Regions from separate parts of the Enterobacter adelaidei genome, predicted to be linked through region 2. Evidence: predicted binding sites of a transcription regulator. Region 2 holds the regulator's gene; each other region holds the start of a gene.

Evidence for each region. Region 2 encodes LexA, which represses DNA repair genes until DNA is damaged. Its sites were predicted from a motif close to TNCTGTATGTACATACAGNA; they were not measured.
Region 1: umuD (translesion error-prone DNA polymerase V autoproteolytic subunit) is a predicted target of LexA. The motif match lies at 7,742-7,761, and genes of this name have one in related genera.
Region 3: sbmC (DNA gyrase inhibitor SbmC) is a predicted target of LexA. The motif match lies at 4,209-4,228, and genes of this name have one in related genera.

The regions. Positions count from the first base shown of each region.
Region 1 covers NZ_CP154355.1:37,689-47,729, reverse strand. Annotated here, with positions in the region: gene AAHF05_RS24220 (hypothetical protein) at 1-53, opposite strand, end outside; gene AAHF05_RS24215 (hypothetical protein) at 811-1,008, opposite strand; gene AAHF05_RS24210 (DUF1380 family protein) at 1,058-1,468, opposite strand; gene AAHF05_RS24205 (antirestriction protein) at 1,511-1,939, opposite strand; gene AAHF05_RS24200 (DUF1380 family protein) at 2,296-2,718, opposite strand; gene AAHF05_RS24195 (hypothetical protein) at 2,774-2,995, opposite strand; gene AAHF05_RS24190 (DNA methylase) at 2,992-3,684, opposite strand; gene AAHF05_RS24185 (hypothetical protein) at 4,207-4,674, opposite strand; gene AAHF05_RS24180 (hypothetical protein) at 5,123-5,503, opposite strand; gene AAHF05_RS24175 (hypothetical protein) at 5,648-5,911, opposite strand; gene AAHF05_RS24170 (plasmid partitioning/stability family protein) at 5,915-6,577, opposite strand; gene parM (plasmid segregation protein ParM domain-containing protein) at 6,580-7,551, opposite strand; gene umuD (translesion error-prone DNA polymerase V autoproteolytic subunit) at 7,784-8,215, shown strand; gene AAHF05_RS24155 (Y-family DNA polymerase) at 8,215-9,486, shown strand; gene AAHF05_RS24150 (replication initiation protein) at 9,977-10,041, shown strand, end outside.
Region 2 covers NZ_CP154353.1:306,450-316,490, reverse strand. Annotated here, with positions in the region: gene dnaB (replicative DNA helicase) at 1-79, opposite strand, end outside; gene AAHF05_RS01550 (quinone oxidoreductase) at 146-1,129, shown strand; gene pspG (envelope stress response protein PspG) at 1,314-1,556, opposite strand; gene dusA (tRNA dihydrouridine(20/20a) synthase DusA) at 1,693-2,688, opposite strand; gene AAHF05_RS01535 (conjugal transfer protein TraF) at 2,770-4,017, opposite strand; gene AAHF05_RS01530 (cupin domain-containing protein) at 4,188-4,676, opposite strand; gene zur (zinc uptake transcriptional repressor Zur) at 4,792-5,304, shown strand; gene AAHF05_RS01520 (CsbD family protein) at 5,371-5,580, opposite strand; partial or broken gene AAHF05_RS01515 (hypothetical protein) at 5,629-5,703, opposite strand; gene dinF (MATE family efflux transporter DinF) at 5,700-7,037, opposite strand; gene lexA (transcriptional repressor LexA) at 7,101-7,709, opposite strand; gene AAHF05_RS01500 (diacylglycerol kinase) at 7,818-8,186, opposite strand; gene plsB (glycerol-3-phosphate 1-O-acyltransferase PlsB) at 8,341-10,041, shown strand, end outside.
Region 3 covers NZ_CP154353.1:2,931,773-2,941,813, forward strand. Annotated here, with positions in the region: gene AAHF05_RS14260 (AlpA family transcriptional regulator) at 1-61, opposite strand, end outside; gene AAHF05_RS14265 (DUF6387 family protein) at 247-1,110, opposite strand; gene AAHF05_RS14270 (gamma-glutamylcyclotransferase family protein) at 1,568-1,903, shown strand; gene AAHF05_RS14275 (DUF496 family protein) at 1,951-2,286, opposite strand; gene AAHF05_RS14280 (FUSC family protein) at 2,569-3,627, opposite strand; gene sbmC (DNA gyrase inhibitor SbmC) at 3,720-4,193, opposite strand; gene dacD (serine-type D-Ala-D-Ala carboxypeptidase DacD) at 4,313-5,479, opposite strand; gene sbcB (exodeoxyribonuclease I) at 5,678-7,114, shown strand; gene AAHF05_RS14300 (APC family permease) at 7,174-8,532, opposite strand; gene yoeI (membrane protein YoeI) at 8,522-8,584, opposite strand; partial or broken gene AAHF05_RS14310 (LysR substrate-binding domain-containing protein) at 8,716-9,733, opposite strand; gene AAHF05_RS14315 (SDR family oxidoreductase) at 9,775-10,041, opposite strand, start outside.

The DNA of each region.
Region 1 (10,041 bases), on a different replicon from region 2:
TTCCTGGAAGATTCTTGAGCGGCGGTTTTGACGTTGACGTTTCGTGTGTGCATCCTGGTTTTCTCCTGTGGTGATGGCTGGCCATCTCCCTGGTGAGTTCTCTCGCGGCAAAGGGCAAAAGGAGCAACGGCGGGGCGGCAGGAGAAGGGCGCAGACAAAACTTTTTGCGGCACGCAAAAAGTTTTGGCGGCGTGCATTTCACCCTTCGGATGACGACACGACGGTGCTACAAGCAGCCCTCCGCGTGAGGACGCACGGGGGATGGCCTCACCGGATGAACAGGATGCACGCACCCGACACGTCGGAACGGCGTGGCGGCCTTAAAGCGACGGCTCCGCCGGCGCGGTCAGGGCGGCCCGGCCTCCGGCCGGTGCAAGCCAGGGGGTTGACCTCAGCCATCAGACCCTAGCGTCAGCCCGAAACCGCTTGCGGGTTCGGCGGAGCCCGGCGGGTGCGTCAGCAGCCGACCTGGCGGAGTGGGGCTCGACGACCGGACCGCCACGCGGGCCGGGAGCCGAAGGGGGCCAGAAGTGGGATTCAGGAGTTTTCAGAGGATTTGCTGATCGGGTTTCAGAGCCGCCACGCCACGCCACGCCACGCCACGCCACGCCACGCCACGCCACGCCACGCCACGCAGGACCGTATCCGTGACAATTTGCCCTCACAATGCCTTTCATCTGCATCTCTCCGGGCTTACATCCGGGCGGGAGGGGGCGGCGCCGCAGGCGCTGGCCTTACCGTCCGTCAGCCCGAAGGGATGACAGGGTTTTCGCGCGCGAACAGGCGGCGCCTATGCCCCGCCCGGATTATTTACTTTCCATCCCCCTGTCCGCCCTGGAGAATGAAGTGGCCGCAAAGATAGACGGCGCACTGGCGGGTAGCCGATTCGCAGATCTCATCCAGCACTTTCGCTGTGGTTACGGGGCTGAGTCCGGATTCGCGACGTCGTTCGTTGATGAGCGTTTTATACTGGCGCAGGATGTTACGGGTTTCCGGTGACAGTTGCATGGTGTTCTCCTTTTTTCAGTTTCCGGAGGCAATGCCTCCGGTTTCTCAGTCAGGCATCGAGCGCCGCGCGCAGGCTCAACATGACGTCATTTTCTTCTTTCAGGGTTTCTGCCGCTGATCCGCCTCCATCCTCCGCGCATACAGCGATACGCTCCATTTCCTTCCCTGCAAGCTGCATCACCACCGCAAGCGCCGCAGCCGGAATGGTGACATTACGGTGTTTCCGTTTTTCTTCCACCATCATCTCAACAATGTTGTAGATGAGAGGGACACATCCGGAGGGATACAGCTCTGCCTCCAGTCTTTCCATCACCACGTCGATCTCTTCATCACTGAGATCCCAGTCAATGCAGAGACCGCGAATATCGTTCCGGCTCCAGCTGGCGAATACAAATTTCTCGCCGTCATTATCGTCATCACGCAGCATTTCGATGGCGATCTCTTTTGCTGTACCAATCATGTTTTTCTCCTTTAGTCGGGCGGCATCGCCGCCCGTGGTCAGTCAGTCAAGGGCACGCCAGATCGTGGCGCTTTCCGGATGGGTATCAGCAAATGCCATAAGCTGCTCATAACGGCGGCAGAAGTGGCGGCACAGCTCTTCATGGTCATGGTTGCTGTGGTGCCAGCTCCGGTGATTCAGTACCAGCGCCGTGAGAATGATCCCCGCCACTTCCCCGCTGACAGTCTGCTCAAACCAGTTGTCCGGATTGCACAGGGTCAGGCTCTCCACGTCAGGCGCCATATATCCGCCACCTTCCGGCAGCCGGTAAAACTGCCAGAATCCCCCCTGATACTCAGGGCAGTAACGCTGGGCATAGGCGTACACGGATGCCTCGGACGTCATAAAATCGCCGCCAAACAAATCAGGCAGGAAAGTCAGGCGCTGCGCACCCTCAAGACGAACAGCATCACAGGTCACGGTCTGGTTCATAGATCCTCCACGGTTAACATATTCTCGGTTCCGGCATCGCCGTGACGACACGACAGACCGGCGAAAAGCGGAGGACACAGGGGCGACGCCGCAAGCCGCAGCGCAAAGCCTTCACGGGCTGAATGCACCGTGAAGGGTGCGAACGGGTGAGGACGGAGGCGTAAGCGAACCCTTGTGGCCGATGCGGCCGGGCTACAGTGAAGTCACGGCGCATGCCGTCACCGCACGGAGCTTCAGGGGAGTTTCATTGTCCCGACGTGGCCCGGAGGGCAGCGGCGGATAAAAGCGGAAGGCACTGACATCCTTTTCGCAGTGGATGGCCACCGGTTGCCGGGGCGTTACCCCGGCTCTCTCCCTTACGCGGCCAGCGTCTCCTGTAATGCGTGAACGTCCTTCAGCTCATTCCTGACGGATTCAGGCTCCTGCCGCCCGGCTTCCCAGGCCATACCGATCCGGTTTTCCAGCTCGCATTCATAGTTACGCAGGACGCGGGACAGGAGTACCGCCGGAACACTCACCTGACGGTTTGCCACTTCCCGCTGACGGGCCAGGAGATCGCTGACAGTCAGATTATTTACCCCCTCCTGGCGGTATTGCGTCATTTTCATTTCGCCGATCGCCTTCATCAGATTCCGGATTTCAGTCCCGTCCGGTTCTGGCTGGGCTTCACGGCAGGCCACGCTAATCCCCTCTTCCGTCCAGACCAGCAGGACCAGGGGTTCGTCAGACGTGAACATGTTTTCAAGCTGTACACAAAGTTCTTCGCGGGTTCCGTACATCGTTTGTTCTCTCTTGTAAGGGGTTACAGACCGGGCATCAGCCCGGCAGGGTCAGTCAGTCCTGAAAGGTTTCGTCCAGCACCAGGGCTTCGCGGTAGGCTTCAAGAAGCAGGGTGTTGATCCGGCGCAGAGTCTGCGCAGCCATACGTTCGGTAAGCGTTGCCGCGTCGTGCCGGTGCTGCGATTCGAGGCGGTTCAGCAGCATCCGCACGTCACACATGGCATTGCTGAGCGCGGCCACGTCCGCGCGCAGGTTTTCAAGGCCCGGGTAGTTCATGCCGCCTCCGGATAGTCGGGGTAAAACGCGCCGTCATTGGCCGCCGGCATCCTTCTTGCCCGTTCAACCTGTGCCAGACGTCGAACGCCGGCGGCGTGGTACTGCTCAAGCATCTCGATCCCGATATAGCGGCGGCTGGCTTCGGCGGCGGCCACGCAGGTGGAGCCGCTTCCGGCGAACGGGTCAAGGACAATAGCCCCCGGACGCGTGAGCGATTCAATCAGCGGCCGCAGGCTCTGCACCGGCTTCTCCGTCGGATGGTGTCGGTTGCCCGTGTATTTCCAGGGGATCACGTCCGGGATGGGACGGTCCGGGGTTTGCGGCCTTCCCTTTGCCAGCAGGTAGGCACTCTCATGGGTGTAACCCACGAACGTCGATTTTGAGGCGTAGCTCTTGGCAAAGACGATATGGCCAACCACCCTGAAACCGGCCGTTTTCCACGCATTCAGAAACAGATCCGCGCGGTTCCAGGCATAGAAACTCACCATGAGGCTGTCATTTTTCAGCACGCGGTACATTTCATGACAGGCGGGCTGGAGCCATTCGGAAGAGTTGTCCCCGGCCAGGGTGCGGCCGGTACGGTCCTTATAGCCAACCAGGTACGGTGGGTCGGTAAGAATAAAATCGACGGCACGCGCCGGAAAACGGGACATCACCTGCACGCAGTCACCCAGAATAAAACGGGACATAGACACACTCCTCTCTGATATGCGGCACCCTCTTGCGCCGTGCCGCCACAAAAACCCGGCGAAAAGCGGAGGGCGCAGGGGCGACGCCGCAAGCCGCAGCGCAAGCCTTTCACGGGCTGAATGCACCGTGAAAGGTGCGAACGGGTGAGGACGGAGACAACGTGAACCCTTGCGACCGCAGCGGCCGGGTTAGCGTGAAGGCACGGCGTTGAACACGCCGCCGGCTGGCGGCAATAAGGCGGAGGGAACCGACATCCTTCGGTACCGGTTCTGCTAGCTGATGAGTCCGTGAGTGTATGGCAGAATGCACACTGATAATGGATTCGCGCCGTTATCTTACATGTGTGCCTTTGATTTCAGGACGTCCCCGACCGGAGACGTCTTTTTTTTGAGTCGGATATATGGCAGGTGAAAAAAGGCAGCGATTGTGCAATTATCTGTGCCGAAAACATCTGATGGGTTTTCACCTGTAACGAATTGCATGGCTTCAGGACACCCCCTCCCCGGATGGTGTCCTTTTTTTCAGCGCCCCTTCACGTGGTCGATAGCGAACTGCAGCGTATCCCAGTTAAAACCGATGCCTGCATCGTGGCTGTGGTCGCAGATACGCATGGCTTCTGCAATTTCTTCCTCCGACAGACTGTCATCAAGCGACAGAAAATCATCTTCCAGCCAGAACGTCCCCATACACAGTGCATCCGGTGGGTACTGCTTCAGCCTGGCGATGAGCCCTGCCACCGTCACATCATCACGACATGCAGGACGCGACGGCAGGACGCGATCGGCGATGTCGTTCCAGCACCAGTCATCGCACTCCGGTACGGGTTCCAGCAGGGTCTGTAATTCCACGCCCGGCAGCAGGGAGAGCTGCTCCAGAACCTCCCCCAGAGAAAGTCGCTCTCCGCTGGCATCTTCACTCCCCAGGTAATGGTGATTGATATAGACGGCAAACTCGCCGTTATCGAGTTCAATACAGGTCAGTCTGAACATGGTTGTGTCCTCAGCATCCGGCACCCTCTTGCGCCGTGCCGCCACAAAAACACGGCGTAAAGCGGAGGACGCCAGGGCGACGCCGAAGCCGCAGCGCAAGCCCTTCACGGGCTGAATGCACCGTGCAGGGCGCGAACGGGTGAGGACGGAGACAACGTGAACCCTTGCGACCGCAGCGGCCGGGTTAGCGTGAAGGCACGGCGGGTAATTTCTTACGGGAGATATAAAGCGGAGGGAAAATTTCACATTAAATAAAAATGTGATTTACTTCACAAAACAATACATTATAATCGCCGAAAAATTAAGCGATTAGTTTTGACGGCAGGGATAAGATGTCACCCTGCCGTTTTTTTTTGTCCTGAAGAGGACAATGCAGGACAGAGGGTTACAGGATTGAGAGAATGCCAGCCGAACATTGGAATCTGGAAGTGGGCAGCTGGCACGAAACTTATTTAGCTGTTTTGCAGGCTGAGACTAACGATGATCGGAGTACGCGAAACTCAATTACGTCGTTACGCTCGAGAAGCTTGAGAGCGTCTGACGAACAGGCCATTGCAGCCTTCAGTGCCAGTGAAATGGCGAGGCTGCGGTAGCGGTTTTGCAGCATGATGGGAGCATCAGCAGGCACTGCGTCAGACACCTGTAGATACGCTTTCCATGCATCTGGCTGTGCCAAAGCATCACGTTCCACGGCTTCGAGCTGGTCTTCACGTTCCTTTTGCTTTTTCGTGGCCATCTGGTCAAGAACCGCCACTGTGGCTGCGGCATTCACAGCACCAGGCATTGCCAGTGTGAGCGCCACAAACAAAATTGCAGTATTACACTTCATTTGTCTTCCTCATTGTGTTCATCTCCCTTATGTCCTGACAGTTCAACAGCTCGCTGGCCTCCGCCAGCGTCAGCCCCGTTCTCTTAACCTTTTGCATCAGTCCCTCCCGGGCTGTCTGGTTACCATTCTGAATGATGTTCCTGCTCAGGATCGGTTCTTCGGCTTTTTATCGTCAAACGCCAGGAGAACACCGAGGCCGATCAGCGAGGCGTAGCAGACCTGCATCGCAATTGTCACCGGCAGGGAGATATTATCAACCAGAACACCGGGAACCACGACGGCCACGCCTGCCAGTATCATTCCCCTGCCGGTCTTTTTTACCCGCTCCGGCCACTGAGATTCAGGCACGTTCCGGGCGCGCAGAAAGTTATGAATGCACTGCTCTGCTTTTTGTTTAATCACTGGCATGCTCTAGTCTCCGAATGCCCGGCGCATATTTTTCTTTATCCTGGTCGCTTCAGCGGATACCGGTGCGGCAGGCTCCGCTGGTTTCTCCGGCACTGCAGCCATACTCACGTCAGCCGTACCAGCCATCTGCTGAACCAGAACCTGCAGCTCGCTGACCGTGCCGGGCGGTACCGGCATACTGGCCAGCAGACGCGGCAGCTCCGGTGCGGTCGTATGCAGGGCCAGACCGGTGATAATCAGGTTTCTCAGCAGCTCTCCGCGCAGGCGGGATGACACGCCCGTCAGCACACGCTCAACCCGTTCACTGCTCCGGTCATCCTGAAGCGTCAGGGTGTAACGCCGGCGCTGGTATTCCGTCTCCGGTGACATGGCCAGAGCCGCCACGCCACCATCAGGCTCATCAGGAAGTCCTGAGAGTGAAGACCAGGTGCCGGATACCAGCGCCATCACGGCACAAAGCCGGATGGCGCTCAGATACCCGTCAAAGAACACCGGGATCAGCGCCGGTAAACGTGCATCCGTCTGGTACATCACCGCCCCGGCGGTGACGGCGGTCCGGATGAAGTCACCACGCAGGGGCTGTGAGATGGTGCTGATGGTCGCCATCGCCGCGATGTCGGTGCGATCGTCGCTGTGCAGATAGAAAGAATACTGGCCGTCCGGCACGTTTAGTCCTCTTTATTGTAAAGGGCAATCTCTCTGGCCAGCGCCAGCTGCGGATCGCCGATAACCTCGATACGGTCAGGAGCCAGAGGCCAGGCCTGACGGATAGCCTCTTCAATGAGGGATGCCCCTCCCCCGACCAGGAATACCCGGTTAACGTTCCTGAAGGCCGTCAGCTCACTGGTGACGCGCGCGCCCAGGGAAGTGATTGCCTCTGTAATTTTGTTCAGAACATCGTCAATTTTTCCGGCATCGTTGATCACTCGCTGCAGATACTGACGATCATTGCGGTTGCGGATGACCGTGTCAGCAATAAGCGCGCTGGTTTCGCTGTCTGCAGCCCGCAGCGCGCCTGCAGCTGCGCGGGTGACCTGTGACACGCCGACAGACGGATTGCCGTGTACCGCACTGATATCATCAAACTGTCCGACAATCACGCCGGCATCGAGCGTGGTTCCGCCGAGATCGATAATCAGGGTGGTCTCAGCGGGTCCGGGCTTCAGCTCCGCGAGACGGGAGAACGCCGCCGGCAGTGATTCAGGCATCACCTTCACGTCCGTTACGGTAAATGCCCTGCCCTTATTCAGAACCAGCTCACGCATCAGGTTTTCCCGTTTGCGTCGGATGTTCTCCTCGTTCCGCTGGCAGTCCCCGTCATAATACTCGCTCAGGGGCAGCGTCACGGTCAGGCTCACCGGCTGCGGCTCAAGTCCGCTGTTCAGCAGGGCATGATGCACGGCCAGCAGGTTGAGATCACCGTACTGGTATTCCACGTTTGTCGTCGGGATGGCATCCCGGCTGACGCTGTCCCAGGTGTATTTCAGCGTGCCCACCTGATAGTTGAACGTTGCGGCACTGAATTCCGCCACTTTCCAGCCATGCCGGAAGGAGTTAGCTGAAACCCGGGTCTGCAGCTCGTTTCCTTCAAACCATGCCAGCTTAACATTAGTTGAACCATCATCGCAGTAAATATTCATCATTATGCTCCGTTAATTAAACTCAATTTGATACATATTATAAGAGCAAAATGGCAAAACAAAAGCCTTATTTTCTCATTGTGAGTAATTTAAAAATCTCACAATGAGGATAAATAGCATTTTGAGTAACTTAGGTTACTCACCCTGTTCATGAAGCAGGTGATCTGGATTATCCTCGCGCTGTTAAATATACTGTATGCATAACCAGTATATTTAGACGTCAGGAGGAAAGATGAAACTGCAGTTTTTCAGCACCGGGAAAGCACTCCCGCCACAGGCCCATCCGTTGTTTGCAGACCTGGCCAGCTGCGGTTTTCCCAGCCCTGCCGCTGACTATGTCGAGTCCGACCTGGATCTCCATGATTACTGCATACGGCACCCGAGCGCGACTTACTATCTCCGTGCCAGCGGTGACAGCATGTCCGACGGCAGCCTTTACAATGGCGATCTGCTGGTTGTGGACAGTGCAGAGAAGCCCCGGCACGGCGATATTGTTGTGGCCAGCGTGCAGGGGGAGTTTACGGTTAAACGGCTTCTGCTGACGCCACGACTGACGCTGCAGCCAATGAACGCCGCCTGGTCGCCGATTTATCCCGACCCGGACGATCTGGATATCTTTGGCGTCGTCACGCACATCATCCACCGCCCGAGGGAGATGTACTGATGTTTGCCCTGGCCGATGTGAACAGCTTTTATGCCAGCTGCGAACGCGTTTTCCGCCCGGATTTGAAAGGAAAGCCGATCGTCGTCCTGAGCAACAACGACGGAAATGTGATCGCACGCAGCGCCGAGGCGAAGCCCTGGATCAAAATGGGCACCCCGTGGTTCCAGATAAAGAACGAGCTTTACCCGGAACAAATATACTGTTTTTCAAGCAATTATGAGCTTTACGCCTCGATGTCGGCGCGCGTGATGAACTGCCTGGAGGAGCTGGCCCCCAGGGTGGAACAGTATTCGATCGACGAGATGTTCCTTGACCTGACAGGCGTGGAGCACTGCATGGATCTTGAGGATTTCGGCCGGCAGCTGCGCCAGCACGTGTATGACTGTACCCGTCTGACCATCGGTGTGGGCGCCGGACCAACGAAAACGCTGGCGAAATCAGCCCAGTGGGCCTCAAAGGAGTGGAAACAGTTTCGCGGCGTGCTCGCCCTGACCCGGGGGAATCCTCAGCGAACGCGGAAACTGCTTTCACTGCAGCCGGTCGAAGAGATCTGGGGCGTGGGAAACCGCATTGCACGCAAGCTCAATGTACTGGGCATCAGGACCGCGCTCGATCTTGCCCTGACGAACCCGGCCTTTATCCGCAAAAATTTCTCCGTGGTCCTTGAGCGAACGGTCCGGGAGCTGAACGGGGAAAGCTGTATGTCACTTGAGGAAGCCCCGCCAGTGAAACAGCAGATTGTCTGCAGCCGCAGTTTTGGAGAGAAAATCACGGAGTACGATTCGCTGCGCCAGGCTGTCTGTCAGTACGCAGAACGGGCCTCAGAAAAGCTGCGTAAAGAGCGCCAGTACTGCCGGCATATTTCCGTATTTATCAAAACGTCTCCGTTCGCCGTTAAAGAGCCTTACTACGGCAACGTGGCCACGGAGAAACTGCTTACCCCCACTCAGGACACCCGGGACATCATTGCGGCCGCCACAACGGCTCTGGAGCGTATCTGGAAGGATGGGCACCGGTATGCTAAAGCCGGTGTGATGCTGAATGACTTCACCGGCTCCGGCGTTTCGCAGCTGCAGCTGTTCGACGAACGTCCTCCCCGTCCTCACAGCGCTGAGCTGATGAAGGTTCTCGATGGCATTAATCATTCCGGGCTGGGACAGGTCTGGTTTGCAGGACGAGGGATTGCGCCTGCATGGCAGATGAAACGCGATATGCTCTCCCCTGCGTACACCACACGCTGGAAAGATATCCCCATAGCGAGGATCGGTTAAATTTCGCCTTTCAGAGAGAGCCAGTAGTGCTCGCCGCAGCCGAACGACAGGGCGAAGCCCGCGAGTGAGCGAGGAAGCACCAGGGAACTGCACGGATAAATTCTGCTTACGCTCGGTGTTAAATGGATACCCCACTCAGCTTTATCCACTTATCCACGGGTATATTTTTATAAAGTCTTTTTTAATTCTTTTTTCTTTATTTTACTCCTTTTAGGGAGCCTGAAAGCCGCATGCAGCGCGCCCTGAGAGGAGTTCATTATGGGCAACTGGTTAACATATTATGGGTAATTAATCACGTATCTGTGGGTTCCATAGCAACAAGCTATGGGATATGCATCAACAAGCTATGGGAAACAGGTCAAGTTTAGATCTCAATTATCCACTTGTGGATAAATTGCATATTTTCCCGGTGGATAAGTAACGTGATAGCTTGCAATTTCTGTTTTCACTGTCATTATGGGTGAATAATAATTTACCCATAGGCCTTGGAATGGATACTCAAGCACTCTTGCCAGCTACTAAAACGTTTAAAAAACGCGCCAGTATAAAGCAATC
Region 2 (10,041 bases):
GCGGGACTTTTAAGCCTGCGACCTGGTAATCACGCTCGCGAGGTTCAGTCTGTTTGTTGAAGGGTTTGTTTCCTGCCATAGTGAATGGAGTTACCGAGATAAAGAGTGGGTCGAAAGATTACCATATTTTTCTTACGGAGGGAGCATGGCAACGCGCATTGAATTCCAGAAACACGGTGGGCCAGAAGTGCTGAAAGCGGTGGAATTTACCCCAGTAGCACCAGGCGAAAACGAAGTTCAGGTTGAAAACAAGGCCATAGGTATCAACTACATTGATACCTATATTCGCGGAGGCCTCTACCCGCCTCCGTCACTGCCGAGCGGTCTGGGTACCGAAGCGGCAGGAGTGGTTATCAAAACTGGCCGCGCCGTTAAGCACCTTAAAGAGGGCGATCGCGTGGTGTACGCCCAATCTGCTCTGGGGGCATACAGTTCCGTCCACAACGTCCCGGCGGATAAAGCCGCCCTGCTGCCCAACGCCATCTCCTTTGAGCAAGCTGCAGCCTCATTTCTGAAAGGGCTTACGGTCTATTACCTGCTGCGTAAAACCTACGAAATTAAACCTGACGAGCAGTTCCTGTTCCATGCTGCTGCGGGTGGTGTGGGGCTGATCGCGTGTCAGTGGGCAAAAGCGCTGGGGGCGAAACTGATCGGTACCGTGGGCAACGCGCAAAAAGCGCAGCGCGCATTGCAGGCGGGAGCCTGGCAGGTAATTAACTATCGTGAAGAGAACATCGTCGAGCGGCTGAAAGAAATCACCAACGGCAAAAAAGTGCGGGTGGTGTATGACTCGGTGGGGAAAGACACCTGGGAAGCGTCTCTCGATTGCCTGCAGCGCCGCGGGCTAATGGTGAGTTTCGGGAATGCATCAGGCGCTGTGACCGGGGTTAACCTTGGTATTCTGAACCAGAAAGGCTCACTGTATGTGACTCGCCCTTCGCTGCAAGGTTACATCACTAACCGGGAAGAGCTTGAGGAAGCCAGTAACGAGCTGTTCTCGCTGATCGCCAGTGGGGTGATTAAAGTGGATGTGGCAGATGCGCAGAAATATCCGCTTGCCGATGCACAGCGCGCGCATGAGGTACTTGAGAGCAGGGTGACGGAGGGTTCAAGTCTGTTAATTCCCTGAATCCAGAAAAGAAATTGGGCTTCCCTGAGGAAGCCCTTTCTTTTTTTAGTTCGGCTGTATGTAGGGTACAGCTCGATGAATTCTTTAGCGGCAGTCATAGTGACAGATTCGATAAGTAAATCCTATTCTGTTCTAAGCAATGCCACCAGAAAAGTTACAAGTATGTGACGAACCCCTCAATACCTTAGTAACGAAAGCGGTTATTGCGCTGATAAGTGGACACTTTTGGCGTTTTGATCGCCCGTATCACCCACACCACCACAATAGCCAGCAGCAGCCACGGCAACAGCTTGATCGTCAGGGCAAATAATCCACCGATAAACATCACCACCGTGGCGACAACGATAGCGGCCAGAATGCCGGGCAGCGAAACGCCCGTGGCTAATAGCATGACGAAAAAGCCAATCACAAAAAGTAGTTCCAGCATGTTTCTCTCCCACGCGCTCCTGAGTAATGCAGTAACCATTACAAAAAGCATGCCAAAACTAACCCATTGTTCTAAAAGCAAAACGCCCCGCAAAGATTTGCAGGGCGTGGTGAATTTGACGATCTTTTAGCGAAATTTATCGCTTATCAGCCACCAGTCTCAGCGCATGTTCCAGCACCTCGATGTCGGCACCGGCTTTATGCGCGTTCTCGCTCAGGTAACGTCGCCACTGACGCGCTCCCGGAATACCCTGGAAAAGGCCAAGCATGTGGCGGGTGATATGGCCAAGATATGTGCCGTTGCTCAGCTCGCGTTCGATGTACGGATACATGGCACGAACCACCGCAACCGGATCGGTATCTGCACCTTCTACACCGTAGATTTCGCGATCGACCGTCGCCAGAATGCCCGGGTTCTGATACGCCTCGCGCCCGACCATCACGCCATCCATATGTTCCAGATGCGCTTTGGCCTCTTCCAGCGACTTGATGCCACCGTTGATTGACATCGTCAGGTGCGGGAAGTCACGCTTCAGCTGATACACGCGCGGGTAGTCCAGCGGCGGGATCTCACGGTTCTCTTTCGGGCTGAGGCCAGAGAGCCAGGCTTTTCGCGCGTGGATGATAAACATCTCGCACTCACCTTTCCCGGATACCGTATTGATAAAGTCGCACAGGAATTCGTAGCTGTCCTGGTCGTCAATGCCGATACGGGTTTTGACCGTGACCGGAATGGAGACGACATCGCGCATCGCCTTAATGCAGTCCGCCACCAGCTGTGCGTTCCCCATCAGGCACGCGCCAAACATACCGTTTTGCACGCGGTCAGACGGGCAGCCAACGTTGAGGTTGATCTCGTCGTAGCCACGCGCTTCTGCCAGCTTCGCGCACTGCGCCAGCGCGGCCGGATCGCTGCCGCCAAGCTGCAGGGCAACCGGGTGCTCCTCTTCGCTGTAAGCCAGATAGTCTCCTTTACCGTGAATAATCGCACCGGTGGTCACCATTTCGGTGTACAGCAGCGTATGGCGGGAGAGCTGACGCAGGAAGTAGCGGCAGTGTCTGTCCGTCCAGTCGAGCATTGGCGCAATGGAGAAACGGTGTGCAGGGAAAGCAGTCTGTAATTCTGACGACATGGCGAAGTTTTAAGCATCTGGTGAAAAGGGGCGCTACTATAGCACAAAGAAAAGCCGGAGGCGCAGCGCCTCCGGTGGACTTTAGAACGTCATGCTCAGTTGCGCCCCCGCACCCCAGGTTTCGTCTTCACCATACAGACCCATCAGGTCGATATGAACCGTGTTAAGCGGTGCAAAGCCCACACCTGCGGTAAAGACATTGCTGTCATTGTCTTTCACATCAGCACGATAACCTGCGCGAACCGCCAGCCAGCTCAATGGCGTCACTTCCGCACCCACGCCAACATATTGGGAGTTCTCTTCGCTTTTAAAACCTTTGGTTTCGGTCAGGTCACCATCCGCCGTCAGTGTCAGGAGATCGGTATGCCAGGCCGCACCCGCCGTAACGACAGGGCTGATTTGGTAAGTATCGCGCACGCCATCCACCTCTTTGGTGTCGATATCACGCGAGAACAGGTTTTTACCGGTCAAACCCACCGTCCAGTTTTCGCCGAAATCAGCAGCAAGGCCGGCATCAACGTTAAACCCAGTATCGTCGTTGCGATAGCGACTGCTGTTGATATCACCACTGTCAAAGTTGTAGATCGAGACCGTGTAGTTGTAGAGCCAGGTCTGTTGCAGCTTAGGAGTGATACCCACGGAAACAGGCACACCGCTGATATCAAACTGACGCGCCACTGCAACGCCATAGTCTGAAACGATTGCCGCACGACCAAAACCTTTTGACTTCAAATCATTCGGATTAATGCGAAGCGCTGCAGCAGGAACATCTTCTACCAGGCGTAACTTTTCAATATCGCCCTGATCGATGTAAGAACTCACGCGCGCGCGCGCATTCGCTTTTGCGACGAATGCTACGGATAACACGTCATTAGGAATACTTACAGCGATCCCACCTCCCGCTTTACCGCTGGCGGTTTTCCCTTTCAGTGAATCCAGTTGATCGGCAAGGTCGCCTGCGGCGGCAGAGACCTGCCGCGATGCAGCACTGGAAGGATTAAGGAGATCGATAAGATTGATATTATCCAGGGTACTGCGATAGGCGCTGACATCATCACTGATGTCATCAATCTTATCGCGCAGGTTGTCTTTATCTGAAATTTGCGCACCGATAGAGGGCAGGATCACTGTAATACCATCGTCAGGTTTCGCCTTTGCAAGCAACGCCGGGTTGATTAACACCCCGTTGCCATAGCTCCCAGCCGCGACCCCCGTCCCCCCCATCGCATCGCTACGTGCTTCTGTCCAGGTATTGGCTGCTCCGGCCTGATTTGCCATAAACATGGAGACGGCGATGCTAACCACCGAAAATTTAAAATGTTTTTTCACAGTATGCTCGTCTTATAGTCTGTTATGAAATAACCCCTGTCTGTTATCACCCAAACAGGTACGAACTATTGCTGTGAATAAGTACAAAAAGACCCGCTATTTCCCTAAGTTAAATTCTAACCAGACCTGTTGTAATTTGTGACGGTCCTCAATATTTATAGAAGAGGAAATTATTTTTTCCCAGGTTTTCCATCATGCGGCCCGAAAAACTGGGGCGGGTGATCGACCCAGCGATCTTCTCGCGTGGCGGCATACACTGGGTTGAGCGGATAGTAGATGCGGTTGTGCTTCTTGTTGGCTTCGCCAACTACCAGGAGTCGAACCTCTTCGTCCGTGTTGTTGATAAAGGTGTGGCAGACGCCGGTTCCGGCGGGAAACCCTACGCTATCGCCGGGTTCAAGCTTCCACAAATAGCCATTAATCCAGGCTTCAGGATATCCTTCAAGCACGTAAATGAACTCTTCTTCGTCGCTTTCCGCATGGGGATAGGATGTCCGACGTCCGGGGGGTAAACGCTCATGATGGATACCAATACGCCCTAGCCCGAGCTTGCGAGCCAGCGGCGCACCGATGGAAAAACGCTCGTCGCTGTCGGGATAGGTTGAGTTATCAGCGCCTTCCACGTCGCGCCAGTGTCGAATACAGTCAGGTCTTTTCATTGTTCGTTTCCCGGTTTGCAATGCGTCAGGTATAGCACAGACAGGCGGATCTCGGTGTTTTTACCAGAACATGATAAAGTGAGGGTTTTCCGTCCTATAACATCCGGGGTGCTAAATGGATAAGTCCACAAAAGAGCTGTTAGCGCAGGCCGAAAAGCTCTGCGCGCAACGCAATGTGCGCCTGACTCCGCAGCGCCTTGAGGTATTACGCCTGATGAGCCTGCAACAGGGAGCCATCAGCGCGTACGATCTGCTCGACCTGCTCCGCGAAAGCGAGCCGCAGGCCAAACCGCCTACGGTGTATCGCGCGCTCGATTTTCTGCTGGAACAAGGGTTCGTGCATAAGGTTGAATCCACAAACAGCTATGTGCTGTGCCACCTGTTTGACCAGCCAACCCATACATCAGCCATGTTTATCTGCGACCGCTGCGGCGTGGTAAAAGAAGAAGGGGCTGAAGGTGTTGAAGACATTATGCATACGCTGGCGGCCAAAATGGGCTTTGCCTTGCGTCATAATGTTATTGAAGCACATGGGCTGTGTTCTGCCTGTGTCGAGGTGGAATCATGCAGCCATCACGATAAGTGCCAGCACGACCACACAATCGTTGTGAAGAAAAAACCTCGCTAGCAATGAAAAAGGCGGCTCATGGCCGCCCTAAAGGTGTACTTCCTTGTACTTTCGGGTATAACCCGGTTACCAGCGGTAGTCGTTGCGTTTTTCCCAGTCGCCAACTTCCTTTTCCGCCTGGTCTTTTGCGTAGCCGTAGCGTTCCTGGATTTTACCGACAAGCTGATCGCGTTTACCTTCAATGACGGTCATATCGTCATCTGTCAGCTTCCCCCACTGCTCTTTCGCTTTACCTTTGAACTGCTTCCAGTTGCCGCTGATTTCGTCTTTATTCATCATCGTGTCCTCTTGTTAAGCGTCGGGTCGCAACGTCCGTTACGTTCTTTTCTGCTGGACGTGATAATAATTGTAGTTAAGGATTCTGCAGCTATTTTGATATTCGGAATCTTTAACCGTCACGATATATCGTGATGGGAAGGAAACCAGGTATTATTTCGCCAGTGACGGCGCCAGATAAAGGCCAGAGACAGGCCCCGCAACGAGAGGAAAACGGCCAACGCCAGCCACAAACCATGATTGCCAAGCCAGGGAAGCGTCAGCAGCGTCAGACCAAACCCTGCAGCTGCCACCGCCATACTGTTACGCATTTCGGCTCCGCGCGTAGCCCCAATGAACATGCCGTCCAGCAGATAACACCAGACACCGACCACCGGTAAGATCACCTGCCAGATGAGATAGTGGCTCGCCAGTTCACGCAGTGTGGGAAGTGAGGTGAGTAATGCAATGATCTGCTCGCCAAAAACGGCATAAACCAGCGCAAATGCCAGTGCCACCAGCCCTGACTGACGACAGGCTGCCCGCCAGACATCCTGAAGCTGCCCGCTTTCGCGCGCGCCGTACGCCTGCCCGGAATGTGCTTCCACAGCATAGGCAAAACCGTCCAGCGCGTAGGCGGTAAAGGTCAGCAGCGTCATCAATACGGCATTGACCGCGACGATGTCTGGCCCCAGCCGAGCCCCGAAAACCGTCAGCGCGCCAAAACAGAGCTGAAGGAGAAGTGAGCGCAGCATGATGTCACGGTTGAGTGCCAGCAGCTTACGGATATTGCCGCGCCATGCGGTTTTGAGTAGCGCAAGAGAGATCCCGCGCATCGCCAGCACGCGCCAGACCATCCACATACCGATGATAAAAGTCCCGTATTCGGCAATTGCCGTCGCCAGTGCAGCCCCCTGCACGTTCATATGCAGACCCATTACCAGCCAGACATCAAGCACAATGTTGAGAAGGTTTCCCACCACCAGCAAAATGACGGGCGCGCGGGCATACTGCACGCCCAGTAACCACCCCAGCAGAACCAGGTTAGCCAGTGATGCCGGCGCACTGAGCCAGCGAATTTCCAGGAAACGTTTCGCCTGCTCCAGCACCGCCTCGTTACCGCCAACGATGTGAAGCGCGAGGTCAATCAGGGGCGAGCGCAATACAACGATTAATACTCCCGCACCAAGCGCCAGAATGAGCGGCTGCACCAGCGCGCGGGCCAGGCGCAGCGGATCTCTGGCACCATACGCCTGTGCCGTGAGCCCGGTGGTACTCATGCGCAAAAAGAGCAGCAGCATAAACAGGAAGCTGGTTGCCGTCGCGCCAATCGCCACGCCGCCAAGATAAACAGGTGAATCCAGATGACCAATAACAGCAGTATCGACCAGACCCAGCAAGGGCACGGTAATATTGGAGAAAATCATCGGCAGTGCAAGACGCCACAATGCCTTATCTGATGCCGTCAGCAGTGACATGAAAAATACCGGGAGAGGTAAAGGAAGCAGGCTACAGCAACGCCGTAGCCTGTCAGGAAGAGATTACAGCCATTCGCCGTTGCGAATCACCCCTACTGCCAGCCCTTCGATAGAGAAGTTCTGTTCGCGAAGATCCACCACAATCGGGGAGAATTCGCTGTTTTCAGGCAGCAGCTGTACGGTATTACCCTGTTTTTTCAGACGCTTAACGGTCACTTCGTCATCAATACGCGCGACCACAACCTGGCCGTTTCGCACATCCTGCGTTTTGTGAACCGCAAGCAGATCACCGTCAAGAATACCGATGTCTTTCATCGACATGCCGCTTACGCGCAGCAGGAAATCAGCGCTCGGTTTAAACATCCCCGGATCGACCTGGTAGTGGCCTTCAATATGCTGCTGTGCCAGTAAAGGCTCACCGGCAGCAACACGCCCCACCAGCGGAATGCCCGTCTCTTCTTCCACCAGCAGGCGGATACCGCGTGACGCGCCCGAAACAATCTCAATCACGCCCTTACGCGCCAGCGCTTTCAGGTGTTCTTCGGCAGCATTCGGAGAACGGAAGCCCAGACGCTGAGCGATTTCCGCACGCGTGGGTGGCATACCCGTCTGGCCGATATGATCCCGGATGAGATCAAACACCTCTTGCTGCCTGGTCGTTAACGCTTTCATTCCGCCCCCTGGGTGTATATACAGTTATGCTGTGAGTATATACAGTCAAAGGCGATTTTGGAACCAAAAACTGCACAAAAAACCAGGGACTTAATTATTCCTCGAGGCTCATCGGAAATGTGACCAAAGCAGCGTGACCCAGGTAATGACCGCAGTAATAATCGCCAGCAACACGGCAGCGGAACCCATGTCTTTTGCCCGGCCAGAGAGCTCGTGGAAATCTGAGCCAATCCGGTCAACAACGGCCTCAATAGCGCTATTGAGAATTTCCACTATCATCACCAACAGTACGGAGCCGATCAGAAGAACGCGTGTTATTGCATCAATATCAAGGAAGCAGGCGATAATCACCGCGATGATAGCGGCGACGCCCTCCTGGCGAAAGGCGGCTTCATTGATCCACGCGGCACGGAAACCTTTCCAGGAATAGCCGGCGGCTTTGATGATTCGGGTTAACCCAGTGGTATTATTGGCCATTAAAAGAACCTTTTATTGGAAATAGCGTCAGTAACTAGAGTGGCAGCGCGTTTCGCTGCCGCCTGAAGTATGACGGGTAACAACAGAAATTTTGCGCGCTTTCTGTTATCCTTGCGCCGCAATTGCATTATTAACCAGAGGCTTTACATCGTTTATGTCCGGCTGGCCACGAATTTACTACAAATTACTTAATTTACCATTAAGCATCCTGGTAAAAAGCAAGTCTATCCCAGCAGAACCCGCGCTGGAATTAGGGCTCGATACGTCGCGCCCCATTATGTACGTTTTGCCTTATAACTCGAAGGCAGACTTACTGACGCTTCGCGCCCAGTGCCTGGCGCATGACTTACCTGACCCGCTTGAACCGCTAGAAGTTGACGGAACTCTGCTGCCGCGCTACGTGTTCATTCACGGTGGACCGCGCGTGTTTACCTATTACACGCCAAAAGAAGAGTCCATCAAGCTGTTCCATGACTATCTCGACCTGCACCGCAGCAATCCTGATCTGGATGTGCAGATGGTGCCAGTTTCGGTGATGTTTGGTCGTCGCCCGGGTCGTGAAAAAGGTGAAGAGAATCCACCGCTGCGCATGCTTAACGGCATCCAGAAGTTCTTCGCGGTCTCCTGGCTGGGACGCGACAGCTTTGTGCGTTTCTCCCCTTCCGTTTCGCTGCGTCGAATGGCGGACGAGCATGGCACCGACAAGATCATCGCGCAAAAACTGGCGCGCGTAGCGCGTATGCACTTCGCCCGTCAGCGCCTCGCTGCCGTTGGGCCGCGTCTCCCGGCGCGTCAGGATCTGTTCAACAAGCTGTTGGCCTCCAAAGCGATTGCCCGTGCCGTCGAAGACGAAGCACGCAGCAAGAAGATTTCACATGAGAAAGCCCAGCAGAACGCCATTGCACTGATGGAAGAGATTGCAGCGAACTTCTCTTACGAGATGATTCGTCTGTCCGATCGTATTCTCAGCTTTACCTGGAACCGTCTCTATCAGGGCATCAACGTCCATAACGCCGAGCGTGTACGCCAACTGGCGCATGATGGCCATGAAATTGTCTATGTCCCCTGCCACCGCAGCCACATGGACTACCTGCTTCTCTCCTATGTGCTTTATCACCAGGGGCTGGTACCGCCGCATATCGCGGCCGGTATTAACCTGAATTTCTGGCCAGCTGGCCCGATTTTCCGTCGACTGGGCGCCTTCTTTATTCGCCGTACCTTCAAGGGCAATAAGCTCTACTCCACGGTGTTCCGCGAGTATCTGGGTGAGTTGTTCAGCCGCGGATATTCCGTTGAGTACTTCGTGGAAGGTGGTCGCTCCCGTACCGGCCGTCTGCTCGATCCGAAGACCGGCACGCTGTCCATGACCATTCAGGCCATGCTGCGCGGAGGAACTCGTCCAATCACGCTGGTGCCAATCTACATCGGCTACGAGCACGTAATGGAGGTGGGGACTTACGCTAAAGAGCTGCGTGGCGCGACTAAAGAGAAAGAGAGCCTGCCGCAAATGCTGCGCGGTTTGAGCAAGCTACGTAATCTCGGACAGGGCTACGTGAACTTTGGCGAGCCGATGCCGCTGATGACGTATCTGAACCATCACGTTCCGGAGTGGCGCGAGTCTATCGACCCTATCGAAGCGGTTCGTCCGGCCTGGCTGACGCCAACGGTCAACGGCATCGCGTCTGAGCTGATGGTGCGCATTAACAATGCTGGTGCGGCTAACGCTATGAACCTGTGTTGTACGGCGCTTCTGGCGTCTCGCCAGCGTTCACTGACTCGCGAACAGCTGACAGAGCAGCTCGATTGTTATCTCGATATGATGCGCAACGTCCCGTACTCGGTTGACTCGACGGTA
Region 3 (10,041 bases), 2.0 Mb from region 2:
TCCTTATTACTTCTGATAAGCGAATAAGTTTTAAAGTTTTATCTGTTTTGTTTTGAACCATGTTTATCTCCTGTTTTTTTACGTAATATCTTGGATATTTCGTTTTTTAGTATGTTGTTCGATGGAGATAATTCTAGGATTTTGGCTGGTTCTAAACTAGGGATGTTCACCAACCGTGAGTTTCGCGGAAATTTTTGAGGGATACTCTTTATAGGGACGTTCGCAGATTGTGAACATCCCTTGTGTTTACTTTTTGTTTTTATCCGAGGATTTATCGTTAAGTGTTATCACATCAACGATACCCCAATCCTTCAACATATTATTTTTAATGTAAAAATCATTTAAAACCTTGAAGTACTCATCGTTATCAAGATAATTTTTCGCGTAATCATAATCAGTATCTTTGATGTTCTCACTACTTCTGACCCCATTATTACCATGCAGGATGTCAGCTAAAATGGTGAAAGGTATGTTCTTACCTTCGTTGTAGAGCTGTTCCCATGAGATCAAATCCATCAAAGGGATGACTTTGTAATCAAGTATTCTTTCAAAGGTCTTATGACCAAACCTAAATTTTCGTTTCGGGGGTTTAGGCGTTTTCAGGTGCTTTTGCCATAGAGCAATCAGTACTTTCAGATGTTCTGCGAGATCGTCACTGCTGGCTTCTTCCAAGTCAATTTCAATCAGCATCTTGTTAGCAGGGTTCATGCCTCCTTGTGTCAGATACTCAGAGATGTAGTCGGAACTCACTGCAACAGGGTCTGTTTGCTCTGAAGTCTCCAGCCGATACATAGCCCGCCCATAGTTGAACAATTGAACTCTGGTCATTGGTCTTACAGCATAGCTATGCGACAGTCTGTGATTGTCTGAAATCCAGTCTGATTTAAGTATCACATCACCACATCGGATTGTGGCATCATGGTATATCGCTTGTATTTGATTATCTTTGCCTGCTGTTTCCCATTGTTGTCTTGTTTTGTAAGCCAACATCCGTCTTTCAAGCTCTGCATAGATTTGTTCTAAGGTGAGGTCTTTAAGGCCATCATATCGGCGTACATCAAACCAAGATAACGCTGCCCTGATTTCTTCCATTTCCTTTTGTGTAGTCATTGTTCTACCGATTGCTTTTGTGTTTCCTAAACGTTAGCCCATTCAACATGATAGAGAAAGTGGAAAAGAGGAGTGGGTTTTCAAAATGGTGTGAGCACAGTAAGTGACCTTGGAGGTCAGTGCTTTCACCTTGACTAAAAATGATTTATTTAATAAAAAATAACTAATTGTTTTTCATCATTTATTTTAACAAAAATAACGACAACATCATATTGATAATGAAAGCAAATTTAGATACGTATAGTCAGATGGTTATGACAACAACCAATTGTTTTTAATTGACATTTTTACCACAAGAAAACAATAATGATGGTAAATATGTTGGTAAAAATATGGCTATATTTAACAAAGGCAGTAATAACAGGAGATGTAGATGAAGTTCGAGTCCAGTCAGAGGAGCCAAATTTAAAAAGCCTGCTTTTAAAGCAGGCTTTTTGCTTTGTTGGTGAGGGAAAATATGAACGCTTTGTTTGTCTACGGCACGCTGCGCCCGGGCCACTCTAACGCACATATCCTTGAAAACATTGGCGGCGAATGGCAGGCCGGTTTCGTAACCGGCACGTTCTATGAACGTGGCTGGGGAGCGGCGGCAGATTTTCCGGGGATCGTCCTCCACCCTGATGGCCCCCGCGTCGAAGGTTATCTGTTTATTTCCGATAACCTTGCCGCACACTGGCAAATGCTGGATGAATTTGAAGACGGTTATGATCGGGTTGAGGTCATGGTGACCACACCTGACGAGCAACAGGTTAAGGCCTGGATCTACCAGCTACAACCGCGCTCTGAGTCATAAAAAAAGGCTCTCTGTCACCAGAGAGCCTTTTTCACAATTCACTGCGATTACTCGCTTTTTGCTTCGCCGTTTTTGATTTCACCCATCACTTTCAGCTTCTTAGAGATGTCACGACGCTCTTTAGACAGCTCAGCATTTTTGATGATGTAGTCATCAACGCGGTCTTCGTAGTCGCTTTTCATGCTGGCAATGATGCCCTGAATAGCTTCAACGCTCATACCTGGCTTAATGTAGTCGCTCAGGTTGTCGAGCAGCAGAACACGTTTCTGGTTGTCACGGATCTTCTTCTCAACGTCCTGGATTTCACGCTGCAGTTTGTTTTTGCGGCGGAACAGGCGGACGAATTCCAGAACATCCTGGAACGAAGGCTTGGTAGTTTCCATTTTTACACCCCTGATAATGTGAGATTCGGATTCGTTAAAGCAACCGTTGTAACATTAACCTTACTGACAGCGGCCGCGAATGGCAATGAGTATACCCGTCATACTTCAAGTTGCCTGTGCGTTGGCTTCCTCGCTCACCTCAGTCACGTACTGATGTACGCTCCTGAGGATTCGCTGCGTCGCCGCCTTCACGCAACTCGAATTATTTAGGGTATATATCGTTTAAAGCTATCATAACCCCAATTGCTGCTGAATCGAAGCAGCAGGCGTCACATCCGCGTTTTATTTGCGCAGTGCGCGGCAAATCAGGTGTGATAACAGCTCAAGCTGTCGCGCCAGTTCCATGCTCAGCCAGACATAGCCATGAATAGGTGTTTCGGCCACGTTTTCGCTCTGGCGTTCGTTGATTAACTGCTTCAGCTCAGCGACGATCTCATTCAGACGCTCGCTGTTCGCCAGTATAGGCTGTGGGTTACCTTCGTAGAGCGCATGGGCGATGGTCAGCAGAGTTTGCTGCGTCATCTGCTGGGTCTCCTTGAGGGTCTGTGCGTTAAGCATCAACAGATGGCTCGGGCGAGAAGCCCAGTGCGCGTTAATTTGCAGTTCGAGCATGCAGACCAGATTGCGGCTTACCGTCTGGATAGCTTCGAAAATCGCTTTCTGAATATGGGTTTCTTTGCTGGCCGGGGTAATCAGACCGCGCATTTTGACTACATCGTTAAGGATGGCTTGCAGATGCTTTTCCAGCCGGGGGCGCTCAACCAGATTAGGGGAAAAACCGGCCTGATAGACGCGGTTAAACGCGGTGACGTAGTTGGCCATCTGAATACGCCAGTGCAGAAAAGCACGCTGCGGCCAGATACCGGTAAAGAGCATGGCCAGCAGTGACCCCAGGATAACATCCCCGCTTCGCCACAGCGCCGTGGTCATATCCCCGGCAGGGGCACCGACAACCACCGCGAGAGTAATCCCGATCAGCAGCGCCTGATACGGTCTTTTGCCCAACGCCAGCCAGCCGCACAGGAACATGGCGGCACCGCACCATGCCAGCATGACCGGAAACGAAATAAGCTCCAGCTTCAGGGCGATAAGCCCGAGTGCCGAGCCTAAAACGGTCCCACCAATTCGCTCGAAGGCGCGAGGAACAACGTTTCCCCAAAACGAGATGGGCCCCATCACCACTACCAGCGTGATCAGCGGCCACGTTCCTTCCGGAACATCCAGCAAGCGGACAAGGACAAACGTCAACACGAACGCCAGCGCGATGCGACACCCATGCACCACTCGGTAATGTTTGTACAACCGAATTTCAAAAGGGGTTAATGATTTGTCGGGACGCACACCCGCTCTCCAGCTACACGGCAAACCACAATTGTACTGTGTTTTCAGCCGGGCGGATCACACCCGCCTGAAAAACCCTTCATTTAGAAGGCTTAAACCGTTTTATGCTCAACGGCGATAAACATTTCGATATCCCAGTAGCCGTCTGCGTTGCCATCATTAAGATAGCGCTCGAAACAGGGTTTAGGGGCAATCTGGTATTTATTGTCCTGTAGAAGGGAGTTGAAGAATTGATACCACGGGGTCGCAAAGTCGTAGTTTTCCACGCGCGCCATCGCCACGGCATAATCACCGGCAACGATTTCCGTCATCATGACGCCTTCGCTGTTTTCCGGAATAACGAAATCGTCCGGTACCGTCACAGCCGTATCACAGCGCAGTTTTTCTGCCGGAACTTCATCCGGGTTATCGTAATAAACTGCAACCCACTCAAGCGGCTGAATGTGGCGACCGTCCACCCACATCACCAGCTGTTCAAAGCCCTGTTTTACCGTTTGTTCCCACGGTCCAACCAAATGAAAACCGGCAATCTTACGTTTCTGTTGCTGCTTAATGCTGTAGTCCATGCTGCCTCCACCCATTACTGTATATTTATACACTATAAAGCATATTTTAACTGTTCAGCAAACGAAGAGTGTTTATTATGTGAGCAGACTCGCAACCCTGCCAGTCTGCTCATCTGCAGTTAGAGCGTGTGGTGCAGATAATCGCTCAGGCGTGAGAACAGGCCGCCTTTATCAACGGCTTCCAGCGTCACCAGCGGCCAGTGTGCAACCACTTTGTCACGGTCATAGAGCTGAATCTCCCCAACCCGCTGATGCGCAGCAATCGGTGCTTCCAGCTCTTTTTTATCCAGCACATATTTGGCTTTGATGTTCGGGACTTCCGCTTTTGGCAGCGCCAGCCAGAAGTCCTGGTCGGTACCCAGTTTCACCTGCTCCTTATCGCCGTACCAGATACGCTCTGTACCTACTTTTTTACCGTTTTGCAGGATCTGCACCGTATCGAAATTCTGCTGCCCCCAGTGCAGCAGTTTACGGGCCTGGTCCTCACGCCCTTTCGGACTGTCGGCCCCCATCACCACCGCGATTAAACGGCGCTGACCATCAACTGCGGAAGCAATCAGATTAAAACCTGCGCCCGAGGTGTGCCCCGTTTTAAGCCCATCTACGTTCATGGTTTTATCCCACAGCAGGCCGTTACGGTTTTGCTGGGTGATCCCGTTCCAGGTGAGGCTCTTTTCACTGTACATATGGTAAAAATCAGGTTCGCCATGAATGATGGCCCGGGAGAGGACGGCCAGGTCATAAGCGGAACTGTGCTGCCCTGGCGCATCCAGCCCATGAACGGTTTCGAAATGGGTATCGCGCAGGTTCAGCTTTTGCACATAGTCGTTCATCATCTTCACAAACTGCGGCTGCCCGCCCGCCACGTGATCGGCCAGCGCCACGCAGGCATCGTTACCGGAATCCACAATCAGACCACGGCTCAGGTCGCGCACGGTGACGCGATCGCCCTCTTTCAGAAACATCAGCGACGAACCGTCAAAAACCGGGTTGCCTTTTGCCCAGGCATCGCGCCCGACGGTGACAACGTCATCGGGGGAAATACGATGGCTATCAATGGCCCGATCAACCACATACCCCGTCATCAGCTTGGTCAGGCTTGCCGGATTACGTTGTTGATGTTCGTTGCCCGCCGTTAAGATTTGACCAGTCGTGTAATCCATCAGCACCCAGGAGCCAGCCTGAATAGCAGGAGGCTGCGGCGAAAAATCCAGTGGTTCGGCCGCAAAAGCAGATGAGACACTCGAAGCGAGTAAAGAAACAGCAATAAACAGACGGCGTTTCAACGGTATATCCTCAGGTCATTAAAAATCGCTGACCTTTTTACGGGAGTTCTGATGTCGTTACCTGGCTTAATTGCAAAAAAATGTGACAGGACGCAGATTTTTCTCTGAAGCTGACGCGCAAATTTGCGCGGCTACGGCGCTTTTTATTCGGTCTGACCCGCACGATCGTTTACCATAGTGACGTCATTTTTTAACAGGATGGTATTACAGGTGTCTGACTCTGCCGCTCGCCCGACTTTTTTATTTCACGACTACGAAACCTTTGGTACGCACCCGGCGCTGGACCAACCGGCGCAGTTTGCCGCCATCCGTACCGATGACGACTTCAATATTATCGGCGAGCCTGAGGTCTTTTACTGCAAACCGGCTGATGACTACCTGCCGCAGCCTGGAGCGGTTATGGTTACCGGGATTACCCCGCAGGAAGCGCGGGAAAAAGGCGTTAACGAGGCGGAATTCGCCCGACGCATCCACGATCTGTTTACCGTCCCCAATACCTGCGTGGTCGGTTACAACAATATCCGCTTCGATGACGAAGTGACGCGTAACATCTTCTATCGCAACTTCTACGATCCCTATGCCTGGAGCTGGCAAAACCGCAATTCGCGCTGGGATTTGCTCGACATCATGCGCGCCTGCTACGCCCTGCGTCCTGAGGGAATTAACTGGCCGGAAAATGAGGATGGGCTGACCAGCTTCCGCCTTGAACACCTGACGCGCGCCAACGGCATTGAGCACAGCAACGCCCACGACGCGATGGCAGACGTCTATGCCACTATTGCCATGGCGAAGCTGGTGAAAACCGCCCAGCCGCGACTGTTCGAATATCTGCTGAGCCACCGCAGCAAACAGAAATTGACCACGCTGATTGATGTGCCGCAGATGAAACCGCTGGTGCATATCTCAGGAATGTTCGGCGCCTGGCGCGGCAACACCAGTTGGGTTGCGCCGCTAGCCTGGCATCCGGACAACCGTAATGCGGTCATTATGGTGGACTTAGCTGGCGATATCTCGCCGCTGCTGGAGCTCGACAGTGATACTCTGCGTGAACGGCTTTACACCCCGAAAAATGAACTCGGCGATCTGCCTGCGGTGCCGGTTAAACTGGTGCATATCAATAAATGTCCGGTACTGGCGCAGGCCAATACCCTGCGCCCGGAAGATGCTGACAGACTGGGCATTAACCGACAACACTGCCTGGATAACCTGAAAGTGCTGCGCGAAAACCCGCAGGTGCGTGAGAAAGTGATCGCCATTTTTGCAGAAGCAGAACCGTTCGTTCCGTCTGAAAACGTGGATGCCCAGCTATACAACGGTTTCTTCAGCGATGCTGACCGCGCGGCGATGAATATCGTCCTGCAAACCGAGCCGCGTAACCTGCCGGCACTGGATATCACGTTCGCTGATAAGCGCATTGAAAAGTTGATGTTTAATTACCGTGCGCGTAACTACCCGGGAACCCTTGATGAAGCTGAACAGGAACGCTGGTTGCAGCATCGTCGTAATGTCTTTACGCCGGAGTTCCTGCATAGCTATGCTCAGGAGCTAGAGATGCTTTATGCTCAGTATGAAGGGAATGCTGAAAAACAGGCACTGTTGAAATCCCTGTTCCAGTACGCACAAGAGATAGTCTGAATTAGAGATATAAAAAAACCGGAGGCGATGGTCTCCGGTTTTTTTTAGTGCGTTAAAACTCAGGCAACGTCTTCGTACTGAGGAACCGGGTTGCGGAAGCTTTTTGTTACGCAAGCCAGGTAAATCAGACCGATAGCACCCCAGATCAGACCCAGAACCATAGAGCTCTCTTCCAGGTTAATCCACAGTGCGCCAACAGTCAGCGCGCCACACACTGGCAGCACCAGATAGTTGAAGTGGTCTTTCAGCGTTTTGTTGCGCTTCTCACGTATCCAGAACTGCGAGATCACAGAGAGGTTAACGAAGGTGAACGCCACCAGAGCACCGAAGTTAATCAGCGCAGTTGCTGTCACCAGATCAAATTTAATCGCCAGCAGAGCAATAGCACCAACCAGCAGCACGTTCCATGCAGGAGTACGCCATTTCGGATGAACATAACCAAAGAAGCGAGTCGGGAACACACCGTCACGGCCCATCACGTACATCAGACGAGAAACGCCTGCGTGTGCCGCCATACCGGATGCCAGTACGGTTACGCTTGAGAAGATCAGCACGCCCCACTGGAAGGTTTTACCTGCCACGTACAGCATGATTTCAGGCTGTGACGCATCCGGATCTTTAAAGCGAGAGATATCCGGGAAGTACAGCTGCAGGAAGTAAGAGGCACCGATGAAGATCATGCCGCCAATCAGCGCTGTCAGGAAAATCGCTTTCGGGATCACGCGCTCAGCGTCTTTGGTCTCTTCTGACAGAGAAGAGATACCGTCAAAGCCGAGGAACGAGAAGCACAGAATTGTCGCACCGGTGATCATCGGCACAACATGCGCACCTTCAGACCAGAATGGACGCGTGCTGGTCAATGTACCTGCACCTTCACCGTGAGAAACACCGTAAATGATCAGGCCAACGATTACCGCAACAATACCCATCTGCAGAATAACAATCAGGGTGTTGAAGTTAGCCACGGTCTTGATGCTACGCAGGTTAGAGATGGTCATAAAGGCCACCAGCGCCACAACGAAGATCCACGACGGTACGGAAGGTACCAGCGCTTCAAAGTAAATTTTTGCCAGCAGAATGTTGATCATCGGCATGAACAGGTAGTCCAGCAGTGATGACCAGCCCACCATAAAGCCTACCGCCGGGCTAATGGATTTCTGAGCATAGGTGTACGCGGAGCCTGCGGACGGGAAACGGCGAACCAGTTTACCGTAGCTCAGCGCAGTAAAGAGAATAGCGACCAGCGCAAAGGCATACGCCGTTGCAACGTGACCGTCAGTAAGGCCTGATACGATACCGAATGTATCGAACAGCGTCATTGGTTGCATATAGGCCAGGCCCATCATAACAACCGGAATCAACGTAAGTGTTTTACGTAATTCCACGCGAGAGGTGTTTGGAGTTGCGTTATGCGACATAGTTATTCTCCTTTACGGTGATAACCGCCACGTAAGCGAAAAATTGCCCCATTTCTTTATTCCTCAGCGACAACAACTGTCGGATTTTAGTAAATATCTATCCGGTACGAAGCCCGGCCTCTTGGTTTTTAGTTTCGTTTCGTACATGCAAAAAAAAATAACCGACGCCTTTTATATCGTCGATTATTCATTTGGTTGCAGCGGCCGCATTTTGCCCCACATCGGATACAAAAGGCAATACTTTGCAATGCCCTGGGTGATTTTCTTTTTTCTAACTGGCTGATTTCTCGACGCTGGCCTGAGAGTAAACGGCAGCGATAGCACTATTTGCTAAAATTTCGTCTCGCCACCAGCTGCTTGCCAGTCCAGAGGTTTGTTCATTCCAGCCCACCCACGCTGATTCATTACTGCTTTGAGCAAGCACCTGTTTTTCAACCAGCGCTCCGCTATCAATAAACCGCTGCGCAAGATAACGGGGCAAATAGCCGCAACCCAGACCACTGATTTGCAATTCCAGCTTGGTTTTAAAATCAAAAACGGTAATGGCTTCCTGCTCATCAAGTAATTGCGAGGAAACCGCACACTCTGGCCGTGAACTGTCCCCCACCACAATCGCACGGTAGCCTTTAATAACCCGGCGATTAATAGGCTCTGGCTCCTGAGCAAGCGGATGATGCGGCGCAACGGCAAAAACCTGCTCCAGCACGCCCAGACGGGCAAAGCCAAAATCACTTAACTGGGGAGGTTCATGGAGTGCACCGACGAAAATATCCGCCCTTCCCTGGATTAACGCATCCCAGGAACCGCCCAGCACACCGTTTATAAAGATAAGCCGGGTTACACTGTGGTGTTGATAAAATGCCTCAATCAGCGGCGTCAGAAGCGAAAACGGAAAGGTATCATCGACTCCAATAACCAGCTCATTTTCCCATCCCTGATGAAGTTTGACGGCCTGTTTTTCCAGTTCGCGAACGGTATGGAGGACTTCACGTCCTTTTTCCAGCAGCATCTGTCCGGTACGGGTAAAACGTGCGCGGTGCCCGGAGCGATCGAGGATCTGAATATTGAGATCGCTTTCCAGTTTTTGAACGGTGTAGCTCAGCGCCGAAGGGGTTTTGTAGAGCTTTGCTGAGGCGGCTGCAAAGCTCCCTTCTTTTTCCAGTGCATCCAGAATAATAAGAACATCAAGCAGCGGTTTCATGCTCGCCCCCTTCTGGTGTGCGATCGTCTCCGCTGCGAGACTTATTCCATGGGCATCACCAGCGGATCGGGATACTGATACTCAAATCCCAGCTCATGGCAAATGCGATTGCCATCAACAATTTTGCCTTTGCTTTCATCCTTTGTCTCACCAAAAACCGGCGGAGCCAGACCCAACTGACGTGCCATTAGCGGGTAAAACGTACTACGCGTCGGATGAGAAGGCGCACATATATTATAGATGTGTCCACCTTTTGGAGCCTGTAAGAGTAGCTCAATTGCGCCAATAACATCGTCAAGATGCACAAG